Regions from separate parts of the Streptomyces sp. NPDC127092 genome, predicted to be linked through region 1. Evidence: riboswitches for the same ligand, from Rfam matches in the RefSeq annotation. Region 1 holds a riboswitch; the other holds the start of a gene.
What was found. Region 1 has a riboswitch for glycine ahead of gcvP (aminomethyl-transferring glycine dehydrogenase). Riboswitches for the same ligand answer to the same signal wherever they lie in the genome.
Positions count from the first base shown of each region.

Region 2: linked by a shared signal. The riboswitch ahead of gcvT (glycine cleavage system aminomethyltransferase GcvT) and the one ahead of gcvP (aminomethyl-transferring glycine dehydrogenase) in region 1 are both predicted to bind glycine.

Region 1 covers NZ_JBHXFE010000049.1:450-13,364, reverse strand. Annotated here, with positions in the region: gene gcvP (aminomethyl-transferring glycine dehydrogenase) at 1-2,023, opposite strand, end outside; glycine riboswitch at 2,202-2,300, opposite strand; gene ACFWJO_RS31205 (PRC-barrel domain-containing protein) at 2,364-2,789, shown strand; gene ACFWJO_RS31200 (DNA polymerase IV) at 2,823-4,238, opposite strand; gene ACFWJO_RS31195 (MerR family transcriptional regulator) at 4,320-4,952, opposite strand; gene ACFWJO_RS31190 (bifunctional nuclease family protein) at 5,154-5,627, opposite strand; gene ACFWJO_RS31185 (MerR family transcriptional regulator) at 5,692-6,438, opposite strand; gene ACFWJO_RS31180 (FHA domain-containing protein) at 6,467-7,429, opposite strand; gene ACFWJO_RS31175 (DUF881 domain-containing protein) at 7,491-8,303, opposite strand; gene ACFWJO_RS31170 (small basic family protein) at 8,543-8,875, opposite strand; gene ACFWJO_RS31165 (DUF881 domain-containing protein) at 8,872-9,801, opposite strand; gene ACFWJO_RS31160 (sugar phosphate nucleotidyltransferase) at 9,913-12,408, opposite strand; gene ACFWJO_RS31155 (CDP-alcohol phosphatidyltransferase family protein) at 12,524-12,915, opposite strand, start outside.
Region 2 covers NZ_JBHXFE010000031.1:87,345-105,314, reverse strand. Annotated here, with positions in the region: gene ACFWJO_RS24785 (ABC transporter ATP-binding protein) at 1-1,013, opposite strand, end outside; gene ACFWJO_RS24780 (ABC transporter ATP-binding protein) at 1,010-2,002, opposite strand; gene ACFWJO_RS24775 (ABC transporter permease) at 2,005-2,967, opposite strand; gene ACFWJO_RS24770 (ABC transporter permease) at 2,967-3,962, opposite strand; gene ACFWJO_RS24765 (ABC transporter substrate-binding protein) at 4,056-5,726, opposite strand; gene ACFWJO_RS24760 (enhanced serine sensitivity protein SseB C-terminal domain-containing protein) at 5,953-6,744, opposite strand; gene ACFWJO_RS24755 (enhanced serine sensitivity protein SseB) at 6,858-7,595, opposite strand; gene ACFWJO_RS24750 (AAA family ATPase) at 7,737-8,429, opposite strand; glycine riboswitch at 8,582-8,693, shown strand; gene gcvT (glycine cleavage system aminomethyltransferase GcvT) at 8,865-9,989, shown strand; gene gcvH (glycine cleavage system protein GcvH) at 10,113-10,496, shown strand; gene glyA (serine hydroxymethyltransferase) at 10,521-11,777, shown strand; gene ACFWJO_RS24730 (L-serine ammonia-lyase) at 11,958-13,343, shown strand; gene ACFWJO_RS24725 (hypothetical protein) at 13,380-14,021, opposite strand; gene ACFWJO_RS24720 (hypothetical protein) at 14,018-15,424, opposite strand; gene ACFWJO_RS24715 (copper resistance D family protein) at 15,541-16,452, opposite strand; gene ACFWJO_RS24710 (EF-hand domain-containing protein) at 16,552-16,767, opposite strand; gene ACFWJO_RS24705 (GNAT family N-acetyltransferase) at 16,841-17,479, shown strand; gene ACFWJO_RS24700 (hypothetical protein) at 17,692-17,970, opposite strand, start outside.

The DNA of each region.
Region 1 (12,915 bases):
CCTCGTGCACCAGGCCGCAGATCTCGGAGACGTGCTCCTCGAACACACCGTGCGTGGACGGGTAGGTGATCATCAGCACGGCGAGCTCGTCGCGGTGCTGCTCGATCTTGGCGCGCAGGTCCTCGACGTCGACCTCGCCGTCCTCAGCGGTCTTCACGACGACGACCTTCATGCCGGCCATCACCGCGGAGGCGGCGTTGGTGCCGTGCGCGGAGGACGGGATGAGGCAGACCGTGCGCTGGGTGTCGCCGTTCGCGCGGTGGTAGGCGCGGACCGCGAGCAGACCGGCCAGCTCGCCCTGCGAGCCGGCGTTCGGCTGGATCGACACCTTGTCGTAGCCGGTGGCCTCGGCCAGGCGCTCCTCGAGCTCGGTGATGAGCGTGAGGTAGCCCTGCGCCTGCTCGACCGGGGCGAAGGGGTGGATCTGGCCGAACTCGGGCCAGGTCACCGGCTCCATCTCGGTGGTCGCGTTCAGCTTCATGGTGCAGGAGCCGAGCGGGATCATGCCGCGGTCGAGCGCGTAGTCGCGGTCGGCCAGCTTGCGCAGGTAGCGCAGCATCGCGGTCTCGGAGCGGTGCGCGTGGAACACCGGGTGGGTCAGGTACGCGTCGGTGCGCAGCGCGTCGGCCGGCAGCGCGTCCTCGGTGACGGCGTCCAGGGCCTCGGTGTCGGCCTCGACGCCGAAGGCGGCCCAGACGGCGGCGAGGTTCGCCCGCGTGGTGGTCTCGTCGCAGGACACGGAGACCCGGTCGGCGTCGACGCGGTACAGGTTCACGCCGCCCTCGCGGGCGGCGGCGACGACGGCGTCGGCGCGGCCCGGGACACGGGCGGTGAGGGTGTCGAAGAACGCGCCCTGGGTGAGCTCGACGCCTCCGGCCCGCAGACCGGCCGCCAGGATCGCGGCGTAGCGGTGGGTGCGCCGGGCGATGCCCTTGAGGCCCTCGGGGCCGTGGTAGACGGCGTACATGCCGGCCATCACGGCGAGCAGGACCTGCGCCGTACAGATGTTGCTGGTGGCCTTCTCGCGGCGGATGTGCTGCTCGCGGGTCTGCAGGGCCAGACGGTAGGCCTTGTTGCCGTCGGCGTCGACGGAGACGCCGACGAGGCGGCCGGGCAGCGAGCGCGCGTGCTTGTCCTGGACGGCCATGTAGCCGGCGTGCGGACCGCCGAAGCCCATCGGGACGCCGAAGCGCTGGGTGGTGCCGACGGCGATGTCCGCGCCGAGCGAGCCGGGCGAGGCCAGCAGCGTCAGGGCGAGCAGGTCGGCGGCCACGGTGACGATCGCGCCGAGCTCGTGGGCCTGGTCGATGACCGGCTTGATGTCACGGATGGCACCGGAGGCACCCGGGTACTGGATCAGGACGCCGAAGACACCGCGCTCGGCGATCTCGGCCGGGATGCCGGCGGACAGGTCGGCGACGACGACCTCGACGCCGGTGGGCTCGGCGCGGGTCTCGATGACGGCGATGGTCTGCGGCAGGGCGTCCGCGTCGACCAGGAAGACGCCGTTCTTGACCTTGCCGACCCGGCGGGACAGCGCCATCGCCTCGGCGGCGGCGGTGCCCTCGTCGAGCAGCGAGGCGCCGGAGGTGGGCAGACCGGTGAGGTCGGCGACCACGGTCTGGAAGTTGAGCAGGGCCTCCAGACGGCCCTGCGAGATCTCCGGCTGGTACGGCGTGTACGCCGTGTACCAGGCCGGGTTCTCCATGACGTTGCGCAGGATGACCGGCGGGGTGAAGGTCCCGTAGTAGCCCAGACCGATCATCGGGGCGAGGACCTGGTTGCGGTCGGCGAGGGAGCGCAGCTCGGCCAGCACCTCGGCCTCGGTGCGGGCCCCCGGCAGGGCCAGGGCCTCGGCGTTCTTGATGACGTCCGGCACGGCGGCGGCCGTGAGCTCGTCGAGGGAGCCGTAACCGACCTGGGCGAGCATCTTGGCCCGCGCCTCGGCGTCGGGCCCGATGTGCCGCTGCTCGAAGGGGATTCCCTGCTCGAGCTCGGAGAGCGGAATGCGGTTGGCGGTCATGTACGGGGGCCTCCTGGTCGTCACGACCTGCGAGGGGCACCTCGGCGCGGGTGCCCGGACGGCCTCCCCCTCTGTCATCTCAACCTGAGAGCTTCACCGGCGTGCCCTGCGGGCAGGCCGGCTTTCACCGTCGGTGAGAGCGGATGCCGTCGACGCCCGCCCTGCTTTCCAGAGTGACCTCGTCCGCGCGGTACGGGTGCCTGAGAGATTCCGGGGAGGATTTGCTCCTTCGGCGCCTCCGGAAGCCTTCTCCGGAGGACTCTCCCGCGCGGGGTCCACAGCCACAGCCAGCCTACCAGCGCCGTTCCTTCTCCCATCGCTCAAGTGGCCGACATCCCAGATGTGCACTTTCGTAGTGCTTGTAGAGCAGTTGCGACCAGTTGGAGGGACCGTGCAGACCGACATCGATCCGCGCAGCCTGATCGGCCGCAAGGCGTTCGACCGGAACGGACACAAGATCGGCACCGTGGACGAGGTGTACCTGGACGACGCGACGGGCGTCCCCGAATGGGCCGCCGTCCGCACCGGCCTGTTCAGCCGGGACGCGTTCGTCCCCCTGGAGCCGAGCGAGCTGGCGGGCGACGGCCTCCACGTCCCGTACGAGCGCGCGCTCATCAAGGACGCCCCCGACTTCGGCGTCGGCCGCCACCTCTCCCCCGAGCAGGAACTCCAGCTCTACCGCCACTACAGCCTCGCCCTGCCGCCCCCGCCCCAGGACACCGAGCCCCGCGACTTCGGCCGTCTGGCGGGCCAGGAGGAGTCCTGAAGCACCCTTCCCGCCCCGCGCGCCCCGGCGGGGCTACGCCGCCGCACCCGTCGCGCCGCCGGGGACCAGCGGCAGCGGGTCCGAGGGCTCGAGCTCGGGATCGTCGACCGGGAAGGTGCGCACCCGGCCGGGCGCCGAGGTCGGCTCCTCGAAGCGGACGGTGACCCGGCCGACGCCGCTGCCCTGCACCCAGCCGGGCCCGTACACGGCGTGCCGTACGTCGAGCCCGGGAGCCCAGCGCCGCTCGACCCGCTCCGTGGCCGTCACAGGCGCGGGCGCCACGGCCGAGGAGGCACCGACGCCCTCCTCGGCCCGCTCCGCGTCTCCCGCACCCTCCACGGCACCGGCCTCCGCCCGCACCTCCGCCTCCGCCTCCGCCTCCGCCTGGGCGAACAGGTCCTCCTGCGTGTAGTCCGCGAGCCCGCTGACCCCGACGCCGAGCAGCCGCACACCACCGGTCGTGTCCACCAGGTCCAGCAGCCGCGCCGCCGCCTCCCGCACCACCACCGGGTCGTCCGTCGGCCCCCGCAGCGTCTCGGACCTGGTCAGCGTCGAGAAGTCGTAACGCCGCACCTTCAGCACGATCGTCCGCCCCGAGTGCCCGGATCCCCGCAGCCGCGCCACACACCGCTCCGCGAGCCGCTCCACCTCCAGCCGGATCCGCAGCCGGTCGTGCAGGTCCACGTCGAAGGTGTCCTCCACGGACACCGACTTCGCGTCCCGCTCGGCCACCACGGGCCGGTCGTCGTACCCGAGGGCCATCAGGTACAGCGAGGCCCCGTGCGCCTTCCCGAGCAGCCGTACGAGCTCGTCCTCGCCGGCCTCCACCACCTCGGCCACCGTCGTGATCCCGGCCCGCCGCAGATGCTCCCCGGTCGCCGGCCCGACGCCCGGGATGATCCGCACCGAACGCGGCCCGAGCAGCTCCCGCTCCGTGCCCGGCTCGATCAGCACGAGCCCGTCCGGCTTGGCCTCCTCCGAGGCGATCTTCGCGAGCATCTTCGAGCCGGCCAGACCCACCGACCCGGTGAGACCGGTGGTGGCGAGGATGTCCCGCCGCAGCCGCTCCCCCGCCGCCCGCGCGCTCGCGCCGTCGTCGGCGACGCCCCCGGCCTCCAGGTCGACGAAGGCCTCGTCCAGGCTGAGCGGCTCGACGAGCGGCGAGAGCCGCCCGAGCAGTTCCATCACCTGGCCGCTGATCGCCCGGTAGAAGGCGAAGCGCGGCACGAGATAGGCCGCGTTCGGCGCGAGCCGCCGCGCCTGCGCCATCGGCATCGCCGAGTGCACGCCGAAGCGCCGTGCCTCGTACGACGCGGTCGCGACCACACCACGCGGCCCGAGCCCGCCCACGATCACGGGCTTTCCGCGCAGGCTGGGCTTCGACGCCTGCTCGGCGGCGGCGAAGAAGGCATCCATGTCGAGATGCAGGATCGTGGGCGCGGCTCTCACGGTTCCGATGCTGCCCCACACCACTGACAACCGGCCCGCACGCGCGTACGGACCGGTTCCGCCGGGCGCGGAGCCGCGGGGTCAGACGGCCCGGTCCCGGCGCCGCCGCGCCAGCTCGTCCGCCGGGTTGTGCCCGATCAGCGTCTCGCCGGTGTCCACGCGCTCGCCGTGGAGCTGCGACAGCGCCGCCTCCACGTCCCGCCAGACCACTCCCACGGCGATGCCGAAGACGCCCTGACCGCCCTGCAGCAGGTCGACCACCTCGTCCGGCGACGAGCACTCGTAGACCGTCGCGCCGTCACTCATCAGGGTCATCCGCTCCAGATCGCGGAATCCGCGGGCCCGCAGGTGCTGCACCGCCGCCCGGATGTTCTGCAGCGCGACCCCCGTGTCCAGGAAACGCTTGACGATCTTCAGAACGACGACGTCACGGAAGCTGTAGAGCCGCTGCGTGCCGGAACCGTAGGCGGGCCGCACGCTCGGCTCGACGAGGCCGGTGCGCGCCCAGTAGTCCAGCTGCCGGTACGTGATGCCGGCCGCCGCGCAGGCCGTGGGACCGCGGTAGCCGACGGTCTCCTGGGCCTCGCCCGGGGCCGCCGGGGGCGCGCCGGCGTCCGTACCGAGGTCGCCCACACTGCCGTGAAGCGGATACGGGCCCTTCTCCCCGGGGGCGCGCCCCAGGAAGCCCCCTGCCGTACCGTCGCCGCTGCTCATCACGCCGACCCTCCGTCCTTGACCTGCCCACACGAAGGTAGGCAGTCACTCGGGGTGCGTCAACGATCGCCACACTCGGCACGCCGAGTGATAATCACCCGAAGAGTGGTTTCCCGTGCCCCGTGTCGGGGAAAGGCTACTCGAATGCCTCGGGGCCGCTCCCCGGCCGCGGCCGGACGGGCCCCGGGCGAGTCCGGCGGACTACTGGTTGCTCGTCCCGAAGTCCTCGGGCGAGATCTGGTCGAGGAACTCGCGGAACTTCTCCACCTCGTCCTCCTGCTCGTCCGGAATCGCGATCCCCGCGTCGTCGAGCACCCCGTCGCTGCCGTAGATCGGCGTCCCGGTGCGCAGGGCGAGCGCTATCGCGTCGGACGGCCGGGCACTCACCTCGACACCGCTGGCGAAGACCAGCTCGGCGTAGAAGACGCCGTCGCGCAGGTCCGTGATGCGGACCTCGGTGAGCTCCTGCCCCACGGCCTCCAGCACGTCCTTGAAGAGGTCGTGCGTCAGCGGCCTGGCCGGGGCCATGCCCTGCTGGGCGAAGGCGATCGCGGTCGCCTCCCCCGGTCCGATCCAGATGGGGAGGTACCGGTCGCCTCCCACTTCACGCAGGAGCACGATCGGCTGGTTGGAGGGCATTTCCACCCGGACACCCACAACGTCGAGCTCGTTCACACAGCAACCCTAGGACGTGCCCGCCCGGTTTGGGTAGTCGGGCCGTCCGAAGGCCGTCCCCGGTTCACTGCAGCCGGAGCCCGAGAGCGGTCTGGACCAGTGCCGCGTGCAGGCGTACGGAGAGGCCCGCGAGCTCCTTCGCGGTGGCCTCCGCATGGGCCCTGGTCTGCGGATTGCGGTGCCGACGCAGCGGCGCGACGACCTGTTCGACGAGACCGGCCTCCCGGTCGGCGGCGGCCTTCACGGCCCGCAGGTGCCGGGGTTCCAGACCGAATCTCCCCAGATCCGCCACGAGCCTGGCGACGGTGACGGTCTCGGCGTCGTAGCCACCGCCCTCGGCCTGGGCGATCAGTCCGTACGACTCCCAGTCGGCCAGCTCGGCCTCGGTCACCTCGGCGGCGGCGAGCAGCTCCGCCCGGCCGACCCGCGCCGCGGTGGGACGCTCGGCCTCCCCGTCCCAGGCCCCGTCGAGCAGGTCGCGCGACGGACCCGCGGGCGAGGGCAGCCTGACCTGCTCACCCCGGGCCAGGGCGTCCAGGTGCTCGCGGATGACCTTGAGCGGGAGGTAGTGGTCCCGCTGCATCCGCAGGATCTGGGCGAGCCGCTCCACGTCCTGCGGACTGAACTTCCGGTACCCGGAGGCCGTGCGGCGGGGCTCGACGAGCCCTTCGGCCTCCAGGAACCGGATCTTGGAGATGGTCACTTCGGGAAACTCGTCGCGCAACTGGCTCAGCACCGTGCCGATGCTGACCAGTCGTTCGCCCGCGGCGGCGGTGCCGGGACCGGCACCGCCCGTCGGTGTACGCAGCATGGACCTTCCCTGAAGGTTCTCCGGGGCGTCACACGCCCCGCTGGCTCGCGAAGAACACGAGCCGGTACTTGCCGATCTGCACCTCGTCACCGTTGGAGAGCACGACCGAGTCGATCGGCTCGCGGTTGACGTAGGTGCCGTTGAGGCTGCCGACGTCCGACACCGTGAAGGTGCCGTCGGGCTGGCGCCGGAACTCCACATGACGGCGCGACACGGTCACGTCGTCCAGGAAGATGTCGCTCTGCGGGTGACGGCCGGCCGTGGTCAGCTCGCCGTCCAGCAGGAAGCGGCTGCCCGAGTTCGGACCGCGGCGCACGATCAGCAGCGCCGAGCCGGTCGGCAGGGCCTCCACCGCCGCCAGCGCCTCGGCCGAGAGCGCCGGGAGCGCGGTCTGGCCGGTGACCTCCGAGTCGTAGGCCTCGAGCCCCGAGATGGAGATCGTCGAGGTCGTCTCGGAAGCACGCTCCGGCGCGACTCCGCCACGCAGCGGCGTTCCGCAGTGGGAGCAGAAACGGCTGTCCGCCGTATTACGGTGACCGCACCTCGTACACACCGGCATGGACGCGTCCTCCTGCCGCGGCTGCCCCGCGGAGGTCTGGGTCGCGTACGGATCGGAGGCAAACCCTCCACCCGTACTTGAGGTTGATGGTTCTCCGAAACCTATGCGCCCGGCACCGGCAGGGTCAACAGAAGACGCGCCCTGTGTGCCCGGAATGTCTCCACCTTGGCCACCGACCTCGTCACGGAAGAGCGGGCGCTCGGCGCCCTGTTCCTCGCTCTGGGCGTGACGCGGCGCGCGATGCCTGGCGTCGCCGCCGTCCTCGCGTCCGCTCTTGCCGAACAACTTCGCAAACAACTTCACGGGCGATTCCCCTTGACCGAAACAGACCCGCCCGTGGGGCAGGACGAACCCTGACTGAACACACCTGCCGACCCGGACATCTTCACAACGTCCGTATCCACTCGACAGTTTCCACCACGCACCACCCATGTGGTGCGGCGACCCCCCGCAAGGTCATGCCCTTGCCGCGCGACCGTCATCGAGCCCCGCCTCACTGCGAGGACGACTGAGCGTAGTCAGGCCGCTTCGCAGGTCGCAAGGCGTCGACGACGATCTTCCCGGAACGCTCCACCCTGGCCGTGGCCTGCTCCTTCTCCAACGTCTGGACGATGCCGCCGGGGATGTTGAGCGCGGGCTCGAGATCCTCCGGCTTCCCGATGACCTTGAAGACGTACGGAGCGGCCACCTGCGTTCCATCGATCGACATGTCTCGTCCGCTGCCCGAGAAGTAGCTGTCGGCCACCACGCGCACGTCGTTGACCTGGATCGCCTCCGCGCCGGCCGCCCGCAGCTCCTGGATGGCGTCGAGCAGCATGTCCGACTCGACGGCACCGGCGGAGTCCGTGATCGTCAGCGTGATCCCGGGACCCTCGGCGGCCACCGTACCGGCCAGGATGCCGAGCTGCCGCTCCTTCTCCTGGGTCTGCTTGCGGGCCTCCTCGGCCTGGTCCGAGCTGGACTCCAGCTCGTTGCGCTGGCTCTCCAGACGGGTCTTCTCGTCCTCCAGGCGCTGGGTGCGGTCGTCGAGCTCGTCGAGGATCCGCACCAGGTCCTCCTGGCGGGCGCCGCGCAGCGCGCTGTTGTCGCTCGTCGACCGGACCTGGATGGCCAGACCGAGGCCGAGGACGAACAGCAGCAGGGCGACGACGAGTTGGGCCCGCGTCACCCGCGGCGGCCACAGACTGGCGGCCAGCCGCTGCCGCCCGGTCACCGACGGCTCGGACCGGGTCGCGGGCGCCGACGACGGCTGCGGCGCGGGCTGGGACGGGGGTACGGCCCCGGACGGAGGCTGGGACGGAGGCACGGGCCGCGGCTGGGGCTGCGGGCCAGGCTGCGGCTGCGGCTGGGCGCCCGGCTTCGGGCCCGGCTGGGATCCCGGCTGCGGTTGCCGGCCCGGCTGCGGTCGCGGCTGGGGCTGGGCGCCCGGGTGCGACTGCGGTCGCGGCTGCGGCGCGCCGGACTCGCCCGGCTCCCGCGCCGGCTGACCGTCCCGCCCGTTCGCGCTCGCGTTCTCGTTCTCGTGCTCGTTCTCGCTCATCGGCCTCACGCCCGGAACACGTGCCGACGGATGGCGGCGGCGTTCGAGAAGATCCGGATGCCCAGCACGACGACCACACCGGTCGACAACTGCGCACCGACGCCCAGCTTGTCACCGAGGAAGACGATCAGCGCCGCCACGACCACGTTCGACAGGAACGACACCACGAAGACCTTGTCGACGAAGATCCCGTCGAGCATGGCGCGCAGTCCGCCGAAGACCGCGTCGAGGGCGGCGACCACGGCGATCGGAAGATAGGGCTCGACCACCGCCGGAACCTCGGGCCGGACCAACAGTCCGACCACGACTCCCACGATCAGGCCCAGTACGGCGATCAAGATGTGCCCTTCCCTGTGTCGGCCGTGGCCTGCCCGGTGGCCTTCGCCGCCCCGGCTCCCCTCGGCTCTGCTGTACGTACGATCAGGCTCGACGCGGCCGGCAGACGCACGTCGCCCTCCGCCGAGATGCTCGTACGGATCCCGAAGTTCTCCTGCAGCGCGTGCAGGTACTGGCCGTCGGCGCTGTCCTGGAACGCCGTGCTCAGCCGCTGTCCGTCGCCGACGGCGAGGATCGTGTACGGCGGCACCAGCGGCCTGTTGTCGACCAGTATGGCGTCGCCCGCCGCCCGGATCGCCGACAGTGCCGTCAGCCGCTGACCGTTGATCGCGACCGCCTCGGCACCCGACTCCCACAGACCGTTCACGACCCGCTGCATGTCACGGTCGCGCACCCGCCCGGTGTCGGAGAAACCACTGCTCTCCCGCGGACCGCCGCCACCCGTGTCGGTGCCCTTGGCGTCGTCCACGACCAGCTTCACGCCGGGCCCGTGCACCGGGGTCGCCCCGGACAGCAGTGCCACCAGCTCCGCCTGGTCACCGCCGTGCTGCTCCAGCGCCTTGCGCTGCCGCTCGCCGACCTCGTCGCGGATCCGCTCGACGTCCCGCTCCAGCCCGTCCGCGGCCGAGGTCTCCGACTCGATCCGGTCGATCAGCTCCTGCCGCTCCTTGGCGACCACCGGCGCGGACACCCGCGCCTCGGCGGCACCCAGCGTCACGACGGCCGCCGCCAGCACCAGGCCCGCCGCGAGCCCGAGCTTGGCCCGAATCGTACGGGGCAGCCCACCGCCCTCGGCGGCGCGCCGGGCCGAGGCCTCCGCGTAACCGTCGTCCAGAGCGTGGTCGATCACGTTGTTCAGCAGCGACATGGACGCGTCCGGACGCGGAGGTGGCGTTCCTGTGCTCCGAACGGGGGGCTGCTGCGACATGCCGCACATCGTCGCACGTCGCACGCCCTACCGCCGAATGGCCCCACCGAAGAGCCGGGAGGTACCGACGCGTACCTCCCGGCCCGGACGCCTCGTCCGTCCGCCCCCGGCTCAGTGACCTGCGCTGTCGACGACGGCCGACCACTCGTCGAGCAGCGCCTGCGCGGAGCCGTCGTCCGGCCCCTCCGCCCACAGATGGGTGACGGCCTCCGCCGGGTCGGGCAGCACCATCACCCAGCGCCCGTCGGCCTCCACCACCCGCACACCGTCGGTGGTGTCCACGGACCGGTCACCGGCCGCCTCCACCACCCGGCGCATCACCAGGCCCTTCACCGCCCACGGGGTGGCGATGTCCCGCTTGAGCACGTGCGCGCGCGGGATCCGGGCGTCGATCTGGCTGAGCGTGAGCTGCGTACGGGCCACCAGACCGATGAGCCGTACGAACGACGCCGCACCGTCGAAGACGCTGCTGAACTCCGGCACGATGAACCCGCCACGGCCGTCACCGCCGAAGATCGTCGACTCCTCGCGGCCGACCCGGGTCAGGTCGTCCGGCGAGGTCGTCGTCCACTCCACCTGTGTGCCGTGGTACGCGGCGACCTGCTCGGCGATCCTCGTGGTCGTCACCGGCAGCGCGACCCGGCCCGACCGCCGCTCGGCCGCCACCAGGTCCAGCATCACCAGCAGCGCCCGGTCGTCCTCGATGATCCGGCCCCGCTCGTCGACCAGCGAAAGCCGCTCGCCGACGGGGTCGAAGCGCACCCCGAACGCGGCACGCGCCGAGGCGACGATCTCACCGAGCCGTACGAGACCGGCCCGCCGGCTCTCCGCCGACTCCGTGGGCCGCGACTCGTCGAGACCCGGGTTGATCGTCAGCGAATCCACCTGGAGCCGGCCGAGGAGACTCGGCAGCACGAGACCCGCGCTTCCGTTGGCGGCGTCCACGACCACCTTCAGGCCCGCCTCCGCGATGCCGGACGTGTCCACGTTCCGCAGCAGCGAGCCGGTGTACGAGTCGAACACGCTGGCCGGGAACGACAGGTCGCCGATCTCTCCGGGGAACGCCCGCCGGTACTCCTGGCGCGCGAACACCCGGTCGAGCTTGCGCTGGCCCGCCTGCGACAGGTCCGCGCCCCGCTCGTCGAAGAACATGATGTCCACGGAGTCCGGCGCACCCGGCGACGTGCGCACCATGATCCCGCCGGCCGAGCCGCGCGCCGTCTGCTGCCGCGCCACCGGCAGCGGCACGTTCTCCAGGTCGCGTACGTCGATGGCGGCGGCCTGCAAGGCCGAGATCACCGCCCGTTTCAGCGCCCGGGCACCACGGGAGTGGTCGCGCGCGGTCGTGACGGTCGCGCCCTTCTTCAGCGTGGTGGCGTACGCGCCGGCGAGCCGCACGGCCAGCTCGGGCGTGATCTCCACGTTGATGATGCCCGACACGCCACGGGCCCCGAAGAGGTGCGCCTGGCCGCGGGACTCCCAGATGACGGAGGTGTTGACGAAGGCGCCGGCCTCGATCGTCTTGAACGGGTAGACCCGGACGTTGCCCTGCACGATCGATTCCTCACCGATCAGGCACTCGTCCCCGATGACGGCCCCGTCCTCGATCCGGGCGGCCCGCATCACATCGGTGTTCTTGCCGACGACGCAGCCGCGCAGATTGCTCTGCTGCCCGATGTAGACGTTGTCGTGGATGACGGCCTTGTGCAGGAAGGCGCCGCTCTTGACGACGACGTTGGACCCGATCACGGTGTGCTCGCGCACCTCCGCGCCGGCCTCCACCTGGGCGTAGTCGCCGATGTACAGCGGCCCGCGCAGCACGGCGTCGGGGTGGACCTCGGCGCCTTCGGCGACCCACACGCCGGGCGAGATCTCGAAGCCGTCGATGTCGACCTCGACCTTGCCCTCCAGGACGTCCGCCTGGGCCTTCACGTAGCTCTCGTGGGTGCCCACGTCCTCCCAGTAGCCCTCGGCGACATAGCCGTAAATCGGCTTGCCTTCCTTCATCAGCTGCGGGAAGACGTCACCCGACCAGTCCACCGGAACGTCCGCCTCGACGTAGTCGAAGACCTCGGGCTCCATGACGTAGATGCCCGTGTTCACCGTGTCGGAGAAGACCTGGCCCCAGGTCGGCTTCTCCAGGAATCGTTCGACCTTGCCTTCCTCGTCGACGATCGTGATGCCGAATTCCAGAGGATTGGGCACCCGGGTCAGGCAGACCGTGACGAGCGCGCCCTTTTCCTTGTGGAAGCGGATCAGATCGGTGAGGTCGAAGTCGGTGAGCGCGTCCCCCGAGATGACGAGAAAGGCGTCGTCCTTCAGCGCCTCCTCGGCATTCTTCACGCTCCCCGCGGTGCCGAGCGGCTTCTCCTCGTTGGCATAGGTGAGCTCCATTCCGAGCTCTTCGCCGTCCCCGAAGTAATTCCTGACGAGAGAGGCGAGGAACTGCACGGTGACGACGGTCTCGTTGAGACCGTGCCTCTTGAGCAGTCGCAGGACGTGCTCCATGATCGGCCGGTTCACGACCGGCAGAAGAGGCTTGGGCATGCTCGAGGTCATGGGGCGAAGGCGCGTGCCTTCGCCACCGGCCATCACGACGGCCTTCATGTCGGAAGCGTCCTCCTTGAAGAGACGACGGTCCTGCCGACTTCACCTGTCCGCTCAATGGCCCTTAGGCGTCTTCATCCGGCCGGCGTCGTTGCCAGGCACAGGACGGACGGGCTCAATCGGCCGCGGTATCCGCCTTCACGAGTCGACGGACCTGGACCACGTAGAGGATCCCTGCCCACCAATACAGAGTTGTACCCCATCCGGCGAAGGCCCACCCGAAAACTTCGGCGAGTGACGCAAGCCATCCCTCTCCGTCACTGAGCAGCAGCAACGGGAACGCGTACATCAAGTTGAAAGTGGCAGCTTTGCCGAGGAAGTTCACCTGCGGCGGCGGATAGCCGTGCCGGCGGAGGATGCCCACCATCACCAGGAGCATCAGCTCACGGGCCAAAAGGGCGAGGGTCAGCCAGAGCGGAAGGATCTCCCGCCAGGTGAGGCCCAGAAGGGTGGAAAGGATGTAGAGCCGGTCCGCGGCGGGATCGAGCAGTCGACCGAGACTGCTGA
Region 2 (17,970 bases), on a different contig from region 1:
TCCTCGCCCGCGCGCGTGATCGTGCCCTCGGCGATCTCGCGGGCGAAGTGGCAGGCCACCTTGTGGCCGTCGCCGAGGTCCGTCAGCTCCGGGCGCTCGGTCGCGCAGCGCGTGGCCTGGGCCCAGGGGCAGCGGGTGTGGAAGCGGCAGCCGGCCGGCGGGTTGGCCGGGGACGGGAGGTCGCCGTGGAGGAGGATGCGCTCGCGGCGCTCCTCGACCTCGGGGTCCGGGACCGGGACCGCGGACATCAGGGCCCTGGTGTACGGGTGCATGGGCTCCGCGTACAGCGCGTCGCTCGGCGCCTCCTCGACCAGCGAGCCGAGGTACATCACGCCGATGACGTCCGAGATGTGCCGCACCACGGCCAGGTCGTGCGCGATGACCAGGTAGGTCAGGCCCATCGACTCCTGGAGCTCCTCCAGGAGGTTGATGACCTGGGCCTGGATGGAGACGTCGAGCGCCGACACCGGCTCGTCGCAGATGATGACGTCCGGTTCGAGGACCAGGGCCCGCGCGATGCCGATGCGCTGGCGCTGGCCGCCGGAGAACTCGTGCGGGTAGCGGGAGAGGGCGTTGGAGGGCAGGCCCACCTTCGCCAGGATCTCCTTGATCTTCTCCCGGCGCTCGTCCTGGTTCGCGCCGATCCCGTGCGCGGCCATGCCCTCGCTGAGGATCGACTCGATGTTCTGCCGCGGGTTGAGGCTGCCCAGCGGGTCCTGGAAGACCATCTGGAGCCGGCGGCGGAAGGAGCGCAGTTCCTTCTCGGAGAGCTTGGCCACGTCGGTGCCGTCGAGCACAACCGAGCCGTCGGTGACGTCGACCAGGCGCAGCACCGCGCGCCCGAGGGTCGTCTTGCCGCAGCCCGACTCGCCGACCAGGCCGTAGGTCTGGCCCGCCTCGACCGACAGCGAGACGCCGTCGACGGCGTAGACGTGTCCCACCGTGCGGTCGAAGAAGACGCCCTTCCTGACGGGGAAGTGGACCTTCACTCCGTCGAGTTCCAGCAGGCTCATGCCGGTACCTCCGTGGTGGCCAGGACCGGGTTGACGCAGCGGGCGCGGTGTCCGGCCTCACGCGGTTCGGTCAGTGCGGGCGTGCCGGTGAGGCAGTCCATCTCGTACCGGTCGCAGCGCGGCGCGAAGGCGCAGCCCTCGGCCCAGGCGATCTGGTCGTTGATGGACCCGCGGATGGGGTGCAGCGGCTCGCCGCGCGGGGCGTCGAGCCGGGGGATGGAGCCGAGCAGCCCGTGGGTGTACGGGTGGGTCGGGTGGGCGAACAGCTCGCGGCGGGCGGCGGATTCGACGACCTTGCCGGCGTAGAGCACGTTCACCTGGTCGCACAGGCCGGCGACGACACCCAGGTCGTGGGTGATCATCAGCAGCGCGGTGCCCTCCTGGTCGACCAGTTCCTTGAGGAGTTCGAGGATCTGGGCCTGGATGGTGACGTCGAGCGCGGTCGTCGGCTCGTCGGCAATGAGCAGGCGGGGGGCGCAGGCCACCGCCATGGCGATGAGCGCGCGCTGCCGCATGCCGCCGGACAGCTGGTGCGGGAACTCCTTGAGCCGCCGGTTCGGGTCGGGGATGCCGACCCGGTCGAGCAGGTGGGCGGCCTCCTTGCGGGCGGCCTCGCCCTTCAGGCCCCGGTGGCGCTGGAGGATCTCGGTGACCTGGACGCCGATGGGGACGACCGGGTTCAGCGAGGAAAGCGGGTCCTGGAAGATCATCGCCAGGTCGCGGCCGCGCATGTCGCGCATCTTGCCGGGGCTGAGCGTGAGCAGGTCCGTGCCGTCGAAGTCGGCGCGCCCGCCGAGCGTGACGCCCTTGGCCGGGAGGAGGCCCATGAGGGCGAGCGAGGTCACGGACTTGCCGCAGCCCGACTCGCCGACGAGGCCGACGACCTGGCCCTGGTCGACGCTGAAGGAGACGCCGTTGACCGCCCGGGCGTCCTTGCGGCCGCGGCCGCCGAAGGTGACGGTGAGTTCGTCCACGGTGAGCAGTGGCATGACTAACCTCGCAGCTTCGGGTCGAGCGCTTCGCGCATGGCCTCGCCGAGCAGGGTGAAGCCGAGGGCCGTGACGATGATGCCGACCGCCGGATACACGGACATCATGGGTGCGTGCTCAAAGAACCGTTCCGCCTGCGAGAGCATGACCCCCCACTCGGGGACCGACGGATCGGGGTTGCCGAGTCCGAGGTAGGAGAGGGCGGCGGCCTCGATGATGGCGGTGGCGAGGCTGAGCGTCGCCTGGACGATCACCGGGCTCAGCGAGTTGGGCATGATCTGCGTGAAGACGATCCGCCGCTTGCGGATGCCGAGCGAGCGAGCGGCGAGCACGTAGTCGCTGCCCCCCTGGGCGAGCATCGATCCGCGCAGCAGACGGGCGAAGACCGGGATCTGCACGACGCCGACGGCGATCATTACCGTGGTGAGCGACTGGCCCATCACGGCAGCTACGGAGACCGCGAGGAGCAGCGAGGGCAGCGCCAAAAGGATGTCGGTGACACGCATGACGGCATCGTCGATCCGCTGTCCAGCCCGGCCGCCGAGTGTCGCCGCGGCGCCCGAGATGAGGCCGATCACGGCGCCAATCAGAAGGCCGATGAGCATGGAGACCACGCCGACCAAGAGAGTCTGGCGGGCGCCCACAAGCATCCGGGAGAACGTGTCGCGGCCCAGATGGTCCAGTCCGAACCAATTCTCGGCACGCGCGCCGACAAACGCACCCCGGTTGGCAAAGACCTCACCACGCCAAGTCTGGTCGGTCGGGCTGTGCGGGGCGATCCACGGTCCGATGACCGCGAGCAGGACGAACGCGCCGATGATCACGGCGCCGATGATGGCCATCTTGCTGGCGCGCAGCCGCCGCATCGCCTCGCGCCACAGGCTGGCGCCGCTCGCCGTCTCGGTCTTCGCCGTGAGTTCGGCGAGCCGGTCGATCTTCGACGTATTGGTGGATACCAGGCTCATCAGTGCACCCGCACCCTCGGATCGATGACGCTGTACGCAAGGTCCACGACCATGTTGATCAGCACGTACACCATCGCGATGAACATGATGAAGCCGACGAGCACCGGGTAGTCGCGGGCGTCGATGGCGGTACGGATGAAGGAGCCGATTCCACCGAAGGAGAAGACGGACTCGGTGAGCACCGCGCCTGAGAGGAGGCTGCCGGTGAGCAAACCGACGGCGGTGACGACCGGCAGCAGCGCGTTGCGCAAGATGTGCCGGCCGCGGACGACCCGGCGCTCCAGACCCTTGGATTCGGCGGTGCGAATGTAGTCCTCCCCGAGCACCTCCAGGACGCTGGCGCGGGTCATGCGGACGATGACCGCGAGCGGGATGGTGGCCAGCGCGATGCCTGGCAGCACCAGGTGCATGAGCGCGTCCCAGGCGGCGTCGAACTCGCCGGTGAGAATCCCGTCGAGAACGGCGAAGCCGGTCACGCTGGTCGCGTCAAGGCCCGTGGACTGGCGGCCGAAGGTGCCGAAGACGCCGCCGAAGGCGCCCCTGAGCAACTGGGCCAGGAAGAAGACCGGGATGCAGATGCCGACGAGCGAGCCCGACACCGAGGCCACGTCGAGCCAGCCGCCGCGCCTGCGGGCGGCGACATAGCCGAGCGGGATACCGACGGCGGTAGCCATGATCATGGCGGTGATGCTGAGTTCCACCGTGGCGGGGAACCGCAGCACGAATTCGTCCCAGACCGGTTGTCCGGTCTGCACCGAGGTGCCCAGGTCGAGGTTGACGAGCCGCTTCAGGAAGCGCCCGTACTGGACGTAGACCGGCTGGTCCAGTCCCAGTGCGCGGTTGATCCGCGCGACGTCGGCTTCGGTCGCCCGCTCGCCCAGGATCGCTGAGGCGGGTCCGCCGGGCAGTCGGTTCAGCCAGAGGAACAGCAGAACCGACAGGCCGAGCAGGGTGGGTATGAGCTGGAGAAGTCGTCGTACGACGAGTCGCAACACCCCGCGTGCCCCTTTCTTGCGTTGTTCGGGAGTCGGATGCGCGGACGCCCGGTCACGGAGGAACGCGTGACCGGGCGGACCGCTTACGGGGTGTTACTTGAAGGAGACCTCGGCGAAGTTCTCCTGCGTGAGCGGGGAGACCTTCGGCGGGTTGACGTTCTTGCCGAACGCGATGGCCGGCGGCGAGGACGTCAGCGGGAGACCCGGCAGGTAGTCCATGATCGCCTCGTTGGCGGCCTTGTAGAGGTCGGTCCGCTTGGTCGGGTCGCCCTGGAGCGAGCCCGCCTTCACCGCGTTGAAGACCTTGTCGTCCTTGAAGCCCCACTGCTTGTCGGGCTCGGCGAACCAGGTGCCGATGAAGTTGTAGCCGTCGTTGAAGTCACCGGTCCAGCCCAGCATGTGCAGGGCGCAGGAGCCGGCCTCGACCGCGTCCAGGTAGTCCGGGTTCCACTTCAGCGGCTTCGGGGTGACCTTGATGCCGGCCTTCTCCAGGTCGGCCTTGATCAGCTCGAAGATGTCCTGCGGGGCAGGCATGTACGGGCGGGTGACCTCGGTCGGGTAGCACATCTCGATCGAGAGGTCGCTCGCGCCGGCGGAGGCGAGGAGCTGCTTGGCCTTGGCCGTGTCGAAGGGGTACTTCTTCACGTTCTCGGACCAGCCGGCGACCGTGTCGGGCATGAACTGGGTCGCGACCTTGCCGCCCGCGGGCAGCTGGGTCTTGACGATGTTCTCGCGGTCGACGGCGTGCGCGATGGCCTGGCGGACCTCAGGCTTCTGCAGCGCCGGGTTCTTCGTCTGCGTCATGCCGAGGTAGAGCAGGTTGAAGACGTCACGGGTCGGCACCTTGAAGCCGGCGCTCTCGAGCGTCTTGATGTCGGCCGGGGCAACGAGGTCGTAACCGTCGATGTCCCCCGCCTGCAGCGCCTGCCTACGAGTTTCCTCGGTGTCGATCGTCCTGAAGACCAGGTTCTTCACCTTGGCCTTGTCGCCCCAGTAGTCGTCGAAGCGGGTCAGGCTGACTTCCTTGTTGCCCTTGTTCCACTTCGTGATCTTGTACGGGCCGGTGCCGGCGACCGTGCCGGCCTCCTGGCTGTACTTGGGGTACGTGATGGCGTCGCCCTTGGCGCTCGCCTCCTGCTTCTCGTACTCCTTGATCGCCTTCGGCGAGTGGATCGCGAGCGCCTGGAGCGAGAAGCCGCCGGGCAGGTTGGCGGAGGGCTTGAGGACCTCGATGACCGCCGTGTTCTCGTCCTTCGCGGTGCAGGACTTGTAGTTCGGCGCGGGGGCTTCCTTGTCCTCGTTCTTCGCGAAGCCACCCATGATGTCCTGCCAGTAGGTGGAGATCGCGGAGGACTGGTAGGTGCCCTTCCAGTTGAACCAGTGGTCGTAGTTCGCGCAGACCGCGGCGGCGTTGAACGCCTCGCCGTCGTGGAACTTCACGCCCTTGCGCAGGTTGAACGTCCAGACCGTGCCCTCAGGGTTGCTGGACCACTTCTCGGCGAGACCGCCGACCAGCTTGCTGCCGCCGGACTCGTGCTCGAGCAGCGCCTCGAAGGCCTGCCGGGTGACGCGGAAGGTCTCGCCGTCGGCGGCGAGCGACGGGTCGAGGGAGGCCGGGTCACCGGGGGCACCGAAGACGAAGGTGTCCTTCGCTCCGTCCTTGCCCCCGTCCTTGCCCCGCTCGCTCGCGCAGCCGGTGGCGATGAGGCCGACCGCGAGGGCCGCCGTCAAAGCCCGGGCTGACCGGGACGTGAATATTCGCATGGGTCCACCCCTGGGTCGCCATGTGTGGTCGGTCTGACCGGCCGAACGCTACTGGCGAGTGACGCGGCAGAGAACAGTCCGCATAGCGGTGATATCAAGCTGAGACCCGGACAGTTGGCAAATCGGGCGGATGCGGGACATCGCAGCGTCGCCGTCCGAAAGCGGAGCCAAAAGCTCAGCTCGGCAAGGGATTTCGGGGAGGTTTCCGCGGCGTTTCCGCGGCGGCTCAGCGGTGGTGCGCGGGCGGGTAGCCGTATCCCGACTGGTGAGACGCGGCGCCCGGTGCGGCGGCGTGGGCGTCCCGGTCGTAGAACGGACGGGCGTGGGCGTACAGCCACATCGCGACCGGGTCGTACGTGTCGGACATGGCCACCGTGGAGACGGGCAGCCCGTCGGGGACGGCGGCGACCGTCTGGTGCATCATCGCCCGGACGGCCTCGACGGAGGCCGGCGAGGAGTCGTACAGGTCGAGGCCGATGGCGAGGTACGGGGAGCCGAGCGCGGGCTGCACCCAGGCGCGGCGCAGCGAGCGGACGGCCGGGGTGCGGTGGGCGTTCTGCGTGAGCAGCGCGTAGAACTGCGGGATCTCGACGGCGGGTTCGGACAGCCGCAGCGGTCCCGCGGGCATCCGGTCCAGGCCGGTGGCGATGCGGCGCAGGTCGGCCCACGGGATGCCGACACCGCCGCCGGGCGCGTGCGGATTCAGCCAGATGCCCCAGCGGTCGGGGAAGAGGGCGCGGGCGATCTCGATGCCGGTGACGAGCTCGTGGGCCCGGTTCCAGCCGGAGGCGGCGAGCTCCTGGGCGGAGGTGACGCACGGCGCGTAGCCGTAGCCGTCGACCTCCATGTTGCCGTACTGGGCGTCGGGCGAGCCGGGAGTGCCCTGCCAGAGCAGCATCCACACCTCGGAGCCGGCGAGGGCGTGCAGCAGCTGCTCGTAGGCGTCGTGACGCCCGGGTGCCACCTGGCGCAGCATGTGCTCGACCTGTCCGGTCGCGGCGGTGCCTGACGCGCTCACCGTGGGTCCCGCCCCTCTTTCGTACGGCTCGGCTCGTGGATCGGTTCGGCTCGGGGTTCAGCGTGGGTACTGCTGGAGGCCCGACTGGAAGTTCAGCTTAGACGGGGGGTCCGTCACACGGCGGCGCGCTGGAAGAAGGGGCGCACCTTGTCCAGCATCCAGTCGCCGACCGGGTCCTGGGCCACGTCGAGCAGGATCAGGTTGACCGGCCAGGCGACCTCGACGCGGCCGAGGGCCCGGCCGAGGGCGTCGAGCGGCGCGTTCCGGTCGGCCTCGGGGCCGGTGAGCTGGACGCCGACGAAGAGGGCGGGTTCGGTGCCCTCGACGCTGGCGAGGGCACGCCGGGCGGAGTGGACGACGCCGGTGGCCTCGAACTCGGCGGAGGCGGCGGCGAGGAAGTCGACCGGGTCGTCCTGCCAGTCGGGCTCGAAGAGGCGGACCCGGCCGCCGGTCGCCGGCCCGTCGAGGGCGGTGCGGCCGGCCCGGCAGAGCTCGGCCACGGCGGGCGGCGGGAGCGGGACGCCGACGGTGCCGCCGGGGTTCACGGCGATGCCGAGCTGCGGCGGCAGACCGCGGGCGAAGTCGCGGGCCGGGGCGACGGTGTACGACATGTGGGCGCCGACGCAGGCGAGGAACTGCTGCTCGGAGCTGAAGACGGGCACGTAGGCGCCGCCCTCGATCTCCATGGTGGGCAGGTCGAGGTCGGTGCTGTCGGGTCCGCCGCCGTTGGGCAGCGGCACCCAGATCGGGCTGCGGCCGAGGACCTCGACGAGACGGCCTCCGGCGGAGGGGTTGCCGAGGGAGGCGGCCAGTACTTCCTCGAGCTCATTGCCCGGCCACGTCACGTCCACGGTCCTCGTCGTCCCCTTTCCCGGCCCTTTCGCGGCCCTTTCCCGGCGCCCGGCGCGGATCCGCCGGACAGGCCGTATGCACCTTAATGGCGCTCCGGCGGCCCTGTGACCGGAAAGGACGCCCGAAGGGGCCGGAGTGGTTCACGCCACGTCGCGGAATCCGATCTTCCGCAGGGTGTCGGCGGCAGCGCGGTCGAGCAGGGTGACCGAGGCGCAGCCGGGTGGCAGCGCGCCCGCCTCGGCGGTCCGCACCAGTCGGCCCACCGCACGGCGGTGCCGGGCGAAGGCGTACGAGGAGACGCCGCGGCCGCGCTCCCGCTGGCCGGCCCGGGCGGTGTCGGGGTCGACGTCGAGCAGGATGAGGTGCAGTGCGACGCCGCGCCGGCGGGCCTCGCGGGCGAGCCAGCCGCGCACCCAGGACTGGGTGCCGCAGTCGTGGACGATCACCCCGGCGCCGGTGCGCAGGGCTCGGCGCAGGCCCGCGTAGTGGGCGATCCGGGCGAACGGACGGTAGACGGCGTACGGCAGGAAGCGGGGCAGCCGCTGCTCCCAGCGCTCCCGGGTGTGCTGGGAGTCGACGGCCCGGCCCTCGGCGGCCCGGCTCATCAGCGTGGACTTCCCGGCGCCGGGCAGCCCGGAGACGACCACGACGTCGCCCGCCGCGTACGTGAGCACGCGGGGGCTGCGGCCCTCGCGCTCGCGCAGGTCGCGCAGCAGCCGCGCGCGGCGCCGGGTGCGGGCGCGCTCGCGCGTGCGGGCCCGGGCGACCGCCCGCTGGGGCGGTATCCCGGTGTTCGTGGCCGCGGCCGCGACACCGGTGCGCTGGATCGTCATCGCTTCTCCCCCTGTCGGGTCTGCGGAGACCCTTGCCCACGAAGTGTAAAGAGACGGTAATGCGGCACAAGCGATTTGCCGCGCGGATCCGCCGTGCAATGATGAGCGCGCCACGCGCTCGCCCGAGCGCGCACAACCGCATACCGGCCGCTCGAATCCGCGCGGGAGAGTTCCGGTCGCCGGCGCAGTCGCGCCGCGTCGCCCGGGCGCCGAAGGAGCAAGTACCTCCCTTGAATCTCTCAGGCCCCGTACCGCGTGGATGAGGCAGATCTGAAAAGCGGGTCGCGCTGTCGCGTCCCCACCCAAGGTGCAAGCCGAACTCTCGGTGACGAGATGCTCTCGGTGAACCTCTCAGGTTCCATGACAGATGGGGAGGATCGTCCTCACCGTCTTGTCTGTCGTGCCCTGCACGCCCTGGGACCCGGGAGCCACCCGATGAGCACTGCCCCCCGTCTGACCGCCCTCGACGCGCTGCACCGTTCGCTGGGCGCGACCATGACCGACTTCGCGGGCTGGGACATGCCGCTGCGGTACGGCAGCGAGCGCGACGAGCACAACGCCGTCCGCACCAAGGCGGGCCTCTTCGACCTCTCCCACATGGGCGAGATCACCGTCACCGGCCCGCAGGCCGTTGACCTCCTGGACTACGCCCTGGTCGGCAACATCTCCACCGTGGGCAACGGCCGCGCCCGCTACACGATGATCTGCCAGGAGGACGGCGGCATCCTCGACGACCTGATCGTCTACCGCCTCGGCGAGACCGAGTACATGGTCGTCGCCAACGCCTCCAACGCCCAGGTCGTCCTCGACGCGCTCGTGGCCCGCTCCGAGGGCTTCGACGCCGAGGTCCGCGACGACCGCGACGCGTACGCGCTGATCGCCGTCCAGGGCCCCGAGTCCCCCAGCATCCTCAAGCAGCTCACCGACGCCGACCTGGACGGTCTGAAGTACTACGCGGGCCTCCCGGGCACCGTCGCCGGCGTCCCCGCCCTGATCGCCCGCACCGGCTACACGGGTGAGGACGGCTTCGAGCTGTTCCTGAAGCCGGAGCACGCCGAGGGCGTGTGGCAGGCGCTCACCGAGGCGGGCCAGGGCGTCGGCCTGATCCCCTGCGGCCTGTCCTGCCGCGACACGCTCCGCCTGGAGGCGGGCATGCCGCTGTACGGCCACGAGCTGACCACCGCGCTCACCCCCTTCGACGCCGGGCTCGGCCGGGTCGTGAAGTTCGAGAAGACCACGAACGAGGGCCGCTTCGTCGGCCGCGAGGCCCTGGAGAAGGCCGCCGAGCGCGCCGAGACCGCCCCGCCGCGCAAGCTGGTCGGCCTGGTCGCCGAGGGCCGCCGGGTGCCCCGCGCCGGCATGTCCGTGGTCGCGAACGGCGAGGTCGTCGGCGAGATCACCTCCGGCGCCCCGTCCCCGACCCTCGGCAAGCCGATCGCCATGGCGTACGTGGACGCGGCCTTCGCCGAGCCCGGCACGGAGGGCGTCGGCGTCGACATCCGCGGCGCGCACGAGCCGTACACGGTCGTGGCGCTGCCGTTCTACAAGCGCCAGAAGTGACCATGGGGCCGAGGCTCCTCAGGCACCGGACATGAGCCGGACGTGACGCATCCGTCTCAGTCCGTGTCTCACCCCGTAAGACCCACGTTCATCAGTACTCCCCCGATCCAGGAGAATCAGGTCATGAGCAACCCCCAGCAGCTGCGCTACAGCAAGGAGCACGAGTGGCTGTCGGCCGTCGAGGACGGCGTCGCCACGGTCGGCATCACCGAGCACGCGGCGAACGCGCTCGGCGACATCGTGTACGTCCAGCTCCCCGCGGTCGGTGACACCGTGACCGAGGGCGAGTCCTGTGGCGAGCTGGAGTCGACCAAGTCCGTCAGCGAGCTGTACGCCCCTGTGTCCGGCGAGGTCGTCGAGGCCAACCAGGACGTCGTGGACGACCCGGCGCTGGTGAACACCGCCCCGTTCGCGGGCGGCTGGCTGTTCAAGGTGCGCCTCTCCGACGAGAGCCAGGCCGACGCCCTGCTCAGCGCCGACGAGTACACCGCCTTCACCGCCGGCTAACCGAGACCCCCTAGGGATCGATTCATGTCGCTTCTGAACACCCCTCTCCACGAGCTGGACCCCGACGTCGCCGCCGCCGTCGACGCCGAGCTCCGCCGCCAGCAGTCCACCCTCGAGATGATCGCCTCGGAGAACTTCGCTCCGGTCGCGGTCATGGAGGCCCAGGGCTCGGTCCTCACCAACAAGTACGCCGAGGGCTACCCGGGCCGCCGCTACTACGGCGGCTGCGAGCACGTCGACGTGGCCGAGCAGATCGCGATCGACCGGATCAAGGACCTGTTCGGCGCCGAGTACGCCAACGTGCAGCCCCACTCCGGCGCCTCCGCCAACCAGGCCGCGCTGTTCGCGATCGCCCAGCCCGGCGACACGATCCTCGGCCTCGACCTGGCGCACGGCGGCCACCTCACCCACGGCATGCGCCTGAACTTCTCCGGCAAGCAGTTCAACGTGGTCGCGTACCACGTGGACGAGGCCGGTCTGGTGGACATGGCCGAGGTCGAGCGCCTCGCCAAGGAGCACCGCCCGAAGGTGATCATCGCCGGCTGGTCGGCGTACCCGCGTCAGCTGGACTTCGCCGAGTTCCGCCGGATCGCCGACGAGGTCGAGGCGTACCTGTGGGTCGACATGGCCCACTTCGCCGGCCTGGTCGCCGCCGGTCTGCACCCGAACCCGGTCGAGTACGCGGACGTGGTGACCTCCACCACGCACAAGACGCTCGGCGGCCCGCGCGGCGGCATCATCCTGGCGAAGAAGGAGTTCGCGAAGAAGCTGAACTCCTCGGTCTTCCCCGGCTTCCAGGGCGGCCCGCTGGAGCACGTGATCGCGGCCAAGGCCGTCTCCTTCAAGGTCGCCGCCTCGGAGGAGTTCAAGGAGCGCCAGCAGCGCACGCTGGACGGTGCCCGGATCATCGCCGAGCGCCTGGTCCAGGACGACGTCACGCAGCACGGCGTCTCCGTCCTGTCCGGCGGCACGGACGTCCACCTGCTCCTCGTCGACCTGCGCGACAGCGAGCTGGACGGCCAGCAGGCCGAGGACCGCCTCCACGAGGTGGGCATCACGGTCAACCGGAACGCCGTTCCGAACGACCCGCGCCCGCCGATGGTCACCTCCGGCCTGCGCATCGGCACGCCGGCCCTCGCCACCCGCGGCTTCCAGGCCGAGGACTTCCGCGAGGTCGCCGACATCATCGCCGAGACGCTGAAGCCCGGCTTCGACGCGCAGGCCCTGAAGGCCCGCGTGACCGCTCTGGCCGAGAAGCACCCGCTGTACCCCGGCCTGTAGTAATTTCGTACCCTTTAGTTCCAGGGTTCGTACGTACGAAAGCTCCGGGGCACCACGCACACTGGACGGTGAGTGTGGTGCCCCACCGCTTTGCGCCCCCTCAACGCCCCCGTACCGCTCTTCCTGCTTGTTCTGCACCACCCCGGCAGACAACGGCGTCTAGCCCCACAAGGAGTCCCCGTGGCCATCTCGGTCTTCGACCTGTTCTCGATCGGCATCGGTCCGTCGAGCTCCCACACGGTGGGCCCGATGCGCGCGGCCCGGATGTTCGCCCGCCGGCTGAAGAACGAGGGGCTGCTCGCCCACACGGCGGCGATACGGGCGGAGCTGTACGGCTCGCTCGGCGCCACCGGCCACGGCCACGGCACCCCGAAGGCGGTCCTGCTCGGCCTGGAGGGCCACTCGCCGCGCACGGTGGACGTGGAGACCGCCGACGACGAGTTCGAGCGGATCAAGGAGAGCGGCCGGATCAACCTGCTCGGCGCCCACGAGATCCCGTTCTCGTTCGACGACGACCTGATCCTGCACCGCCGCAAGGCACTGCCGTACCACGCCAACGGCATGACGGTCTTCGCGTACGACGCCGAGGGCGCGCTGGTCCTGGAGAAGACCTACTACTCGGTCGGCGGCGGCTTCGTCGTCGACGAGGACGCGGTCGCGGGCGAGAGCCCCATCATCCCGGACGACACGGTCCTGAAGTACCCCTTCCGCACGGGCGACGAGCTCCTCCGCCTCACCAAGGAGACGGGCCTGTCCATCTCCTCCCTGATGCTGGAGAACGAGAAGGCCTGGCGCACGGAGACGGAGATCCGCGAGGGCCTCCTGGAGATCTGGCGCGTGATGCAGGCCTGCGTCTCGCGCGGCATGTCCCGCGAGGGCATCCTGCCGGGCGGCCTGAAGGTCCGCCGCCGCGCCGCGACCTCGGCCCGCAAGCTGCGCTCCGAGGGCGACCCGGCCGCGCACGCGATGGAGTGGATCACTCTGTACGCGATGGCCGTGAACGAGGAGAACGCGGCGGGCGGCCGCGTGGTCACCGCCCCGACGAACGGTGCGGCGGGCATCATCCCGGCGGTCCTGCACTACTACATGAACTTCGCGGCCGGCGGGGCCTCCGAAGAGGAGAAGGAGGACGGCGTGGTCCGCTTCCTCCTCGCCGCCGGCGCGATCGGCATGCTCTTCAAGGAGAACGCCTCCATCTCCGGCGCCGAGGTCGGCTGCCAGGGCGAGGTCGGCTCCGCCTGCTCCATGGCGGCCGGCGCCCTCGCCGAGGTCCTGGGCGGCTCCCCCGAGCAGGTCGAAAACGCCGCCGAGATCGGCATGGAACACAACCTGGGCCTCACCTGCGACCCGGTCGGCGGCCTGGTCCAGATCCCGTGCATCGAGCGCAACGGCATGGCGGCGGTCAAGGCCGTCACGGCGGCGAAGATGTCGATGCGCGGCGACGGCAGCCACCTGGTCTCGCTCGACAAGGTCATCAAGACCATGAAGGAGACGGGCGCGGACATGAGCGTGAAGTACAAGGAGACGGCGCGGGGCGGCCTCGCGGTGAACATCATCGAGTGCTGACGCGCCCCGCCGCGGGCTGATCGCACCGCGGGCTGATCACATCGTCCCGACGCCCGGGATCGTCGGGGCCTCCTGGGGCCCCGGGGGTTCGTCCCGCAGCAGCGGCACCGGGCGGCGCAGGGCGAAGGCGCCGGGGAGGTCCAGGCGGCTGCCCCGGCGTTCGGCGATCGGGGTGCTCTGGACCGCGAGGCTCACGTCGACCGCGCAGTCTCCCGCCCTGACCGCGGTCAGACAGGCGTCGCGGACCACGCAGACCAGGCCGGAGATCCAGAGGACCAGGTTCAGCTCCACCTCGAGGGTGCCGAGCTTCGCGCCGTCCACGTAGAGGTCGACGTACGGCCGGTGCGTGGAGGTGATCTTGTGGCGGGCCAGGGCGACGACCTCCTCGCTGCCGGGCAGGTCCCGGGTGCGCCGGGCGGCGGACCGCAGGCCCGCGTGGCCGCGCCAGCCGCCGGCCACCAGGTCGAGCACGTCGAGGCCGAGGAAGTCGTCGACGACCGTCGCCAGCTCGTGCTCCACGGCCCGGTCGGCGGCGGGCGTCCTGCCGCGTACGGGAGCGAGCAGCGGGCCGGCCGTGCCGTGGGCGCGCAGCGGGCCTTCGAGGCCCTCGCCGGCGTCGAGCAGGAACGAGCGGACGGACGTAGGGGCCGCCACGGGCGGGATCACGGTCGCTGTCATCGCTCCTCCTCCGCGGAGCCGTCGCCCTCCAGGCGCTGGCGCCCGGGGTCCGCGTGCGGGTCGAGCCGGGTGGTGCGGGTCGGGGGATCGCCCGGCTGCCGGGTCTCGGTCAGCGCCGTGGCGCCGGTGGCGGGCCGCAGGGTGGCGCGTATGTGCTTGTGCACCCAGCGCGGGCCGCGGTGCAGCCGCCCGAAGTAGACGAGCGCGGCGGCGGCGAGGGCGAGCGCGGCACCGGAGGTGCCGCCGACGACCACACCGACGGGGGTACTGGACCCGCCCTCCGACCCACCGGACCCACCACCAGTATCGGTCCCACCGTTGTCGGTCCCACCGTTGTCGGTGCCGCCATTGTCGGTACCGCCGTTGTCCGTGCCACCGTTGTCGGTCCCGCCGTTGTCCGTTCCGCCGTTGTCGGTGCCACCGGTGTCCGTCCCGCCGTTGTCCGTTCCGCCGTTGTCCGTTCCGCCGTTGTCGGTTCCGCCACCCGTGGGCGTGACGGTGAACGGGGCTTCGGCGTACTGCTCCGGGTGGTCCACGCAGACCGCCCGGATCGTGTGCGCGCCTTCCGCCGCGTCGTCCGGCACCGTGATGTCCGCACCGAGGTCGCCCGAGCCGTCGACGGTCGCGGTGGCCAGCTGCTCGGAGCCGTCCCACAGCAGCTGGGCCTCCGTGCAGGTGAACCCGGTACCGGTCGCCGTTGCCGTCGCGCCGGCGACGTCCTGCTCGGGGGCGACGGTGAGGACGGGGTTCGCCTCCGTCGTCGTGCCCGTGACGACGAAGGGGGCCTCCGCCGAGACACCCGGGTAGCCGACGCAGACGGCCCGGATCCGGTGATCGCCCGGCTCGATGTCGTCCGCGAGCGTGATCTGCTCGCTGAAGGTGCCCGTCTCGGCACCCACATCGATGTGGTAGTCCAGCGCCCGCGTCTCGTCCACGTAGAGCTCGACGTCATCCGCGTAGCACATGCCGAAGCCCGAGCCCTCGACGCCGATGGTCGTTCCCGGCGGCCCTTCGGACCGGTCGAGCTGGAGCGCCGGGGTCTCGGACGACGGCGGCGTGCCCTCGCCGGTCACGGTGAAGGACGCCGAGCCGTAGTAGTAGTCACCGGTGTCGGGGTCCTCGTCGCACGTCGCCTCGATCGAGTGCTGCCCGGCCGGGGTGCCGTCCGGCACCGTGATGGAGCCGGAGATCTCGGGCACGTTCACCGTGCCCGGCTCGGCATGCCCGCCGTCGAAGGTGATCGTCACCTCGCCGCAGGCCTCGAAGCCCTGGCCGCCCACCGTCACGTCCGTCCCGGCCGGACCCGAATCCGGGGTCAGGTAGACGCCCGCGTTCAGCGGTTCGGCCGCCGCCGGTGGCGTGAAAGCGACCGGCCCCACGCTGATCGCCGCGCTCAGAAGCACCGCCGTCAGCATTCGACGCGCCAGTCGCAGGGCAGTGAACATGAGGGTGAGGAGGTGGGGGGTCGTCTCCTATTCTCCTCCGGCCTGCGGATCTTCGCTCGTCGGGAGCCCTCCGCTCACGGCAGCAGCCAGTGCGGGTCCGGTACCACCGTGAGGAGCGCCGAGACGACCATGACCGCCGCCAGTACGGACAGCTCGATCCGGGCCGGCGGCTGGGCGTCCTCGCCGCGGAGCATGCGGCGGCGGGCGGTGAGGGCGAGGAGGGCGGTCAGGCCGAAGAGGGCGAGTTTGACCAGGAGGACCCTGCCGTACGCGGTGGTGAACACGCCGTCGAGCGGGAGGCGGCGCAGGGTGGAGCAGGTGCCGGTGACGGCGAGGGCGGCGAAGACCCAGGCGGCCATCTTCGCGTAGCGCATCAGGACGTCCCGGGCGCCGCCGCGCAGCCGCATGGTGCGCAGCACGTACAGGAGGGTGCCGAACCAGAGCGACGCGGCCGTCAGGTGGACGACCGTGAGGGTGACGCCGATCGCCGGGGTGTACGCCTCCGGGTGGGCGCGCAGCGCCTCGGCGACGACGGCGGCGGCGAGCGGCCCGAGGGCGAGGGCGGGGCGTCTGGTGGCCGCGCAGACGGCGGCGAGCGCGAGGGCGTTGGCGGTGACGAGGAAGAGGCGGCCTTCGCGCAGCCCGTACACGGTGCTGAGCTTCAGTCCGCTGATCACGGCGAGGAGCACGAGGAGGCCCGCGGAGGCGGCGCAGCCGACGGCGGCGGCCGGGACGGACCAGCGGCGGGGCAGCGGGCCCTCTCCGGCGATCCGGACGCCGACGATCTCGCCGATCTGGACGGCGAGCGCGGCGACGACGAGGAGGCGCAGCAGGGTGGTGGTGCCGGCGGCGGGGATCTGCAGTTCGCCGGTGCCGGTCTGGGCGAGTGAGGCCCCGAGGAGGGCGACGGTGAGGACGGCGACTGCGGCGATTACGGCTGCCGTCAGGCGGCGGGTCGGGGTGCCGAAGGGGCCTGGGAGCGTCACCTCATGATCGTCACCGGGGGCCGGACGGGCGGCAACTCACGTACGTACGCTTGGTCGTACGGCGCCGCCCGTCCGCGCCCCGGACGGTGGGTTCCGGGGTCAGGCCTTGCTGAGGTGGGCCCAGAACTCGTCCCAGGAGAGGACGCCGTCGCCGTTGTCGTCGCGCTGCTTGATGAGCGCCTCGGCGACCGTCTCGGTCACGTTGAAGTCGCCCATCTCGGCCATGACGTGCTTGTACTCGGCGGCCGTGATGAAGCCGTCCCCGTCCACGTCGAACTTGTTGAATGCCGTACGTGCCGACTCGATGTCCGCCACTGTTTCCGCCCCTTCATGGTGCTTGATGTCGGGGGCCAGATTAGCGGGCGCCCCGGTGCCGGATGATGGGGGCATGAAGAGCGACGTGGCGGAGATACTGGCGGCCGCGGCGCGCGGGGAGTTCCCGCCGCCGGACGGCTCGACGACGATCGTGCCCCAGCCGAACGCCCGGGACGCGGGAGTGCTGTCGTTCACGGCGCACTCGGTGGTGTTCCTGGACGAGGACCCGGAGTGGATCCGGGCGGAGCTGGCGACGGCGTCGACGGATCCTCTGGTGGCGAGCATGACCCCGCGGTTCCACGCGGCGCTGATGGCCCGCACGGGCCGGCACGTGCACACGGTCGACCTGATGACGGTCGCGGACGCGCTGCCGGGCGAGCCGGCGGTCGAGCTCCGGGAGATCGAGGACCAGGAGCATCCGCGGGTGGCGCGCGCCCTGAAGTACCGCGACGACGTCCGGGTGTGGGCGGCGGACGGCGGCGTGCTGATCATGGGCCGGGGCGTGGCGGGCCGCATGGAGGTCGCGGTCGAGGTGGACGAGGACGTACGGCACCGGGGTCTGGGGCGGGCGCTCGCGACAGCGGCCCGCCACCTGACTCCGGACACCGTGGTGTGGGCCCAGAACACCCCGGGCAACGCCCGCAGCGTCCGCACCTTCCAGGCGGCGGGATACCGCCCGGTGGGCGCGGAGGTGCTGCTCGTCGCGGGCTGAGGCAGACGCGGTCTAGGTCGTTTCTTTCGGATCAGGGCCGGATAGGCCGCGGCGTCTGGTGCATGGGGTCTCCCCAGGCCCGCCAGGGCCGAGGGGAAGCATCGCAAGGCGCACCGGAGCGTCGCGATAGCGGAGCTATCGGGGCGTTTCGGCAACGCGGCGAGGTGCCGTGCCAGGCGTCGCGGACCCGGCCAAGATCCGGAAGAGACGGCCTAGCGGAAGATGCCCGTGTGGCCGAGTGAGTAGCGGCCCGGCTGCGGGTAGACCGCGAGGCCGTGCGGGCCGCTGCCGACCGGGATGCGGGCCAGCTGCTTCCCGCTCGTGGTGTCGATCGCGTAGACCTCGGAGTCGTAGCGTCCGGAGAGCCACAGCACCTTGCCGTCGGCGGAGACGCCGCCCATGTCGGGGGATCCGCCGTCGGGGAGCGGCCACTTCTTGGTGAGCTCGTTCCTGGTGAAGTCGAAGACGGAGATCGTGCCCTCGCCGCGGTT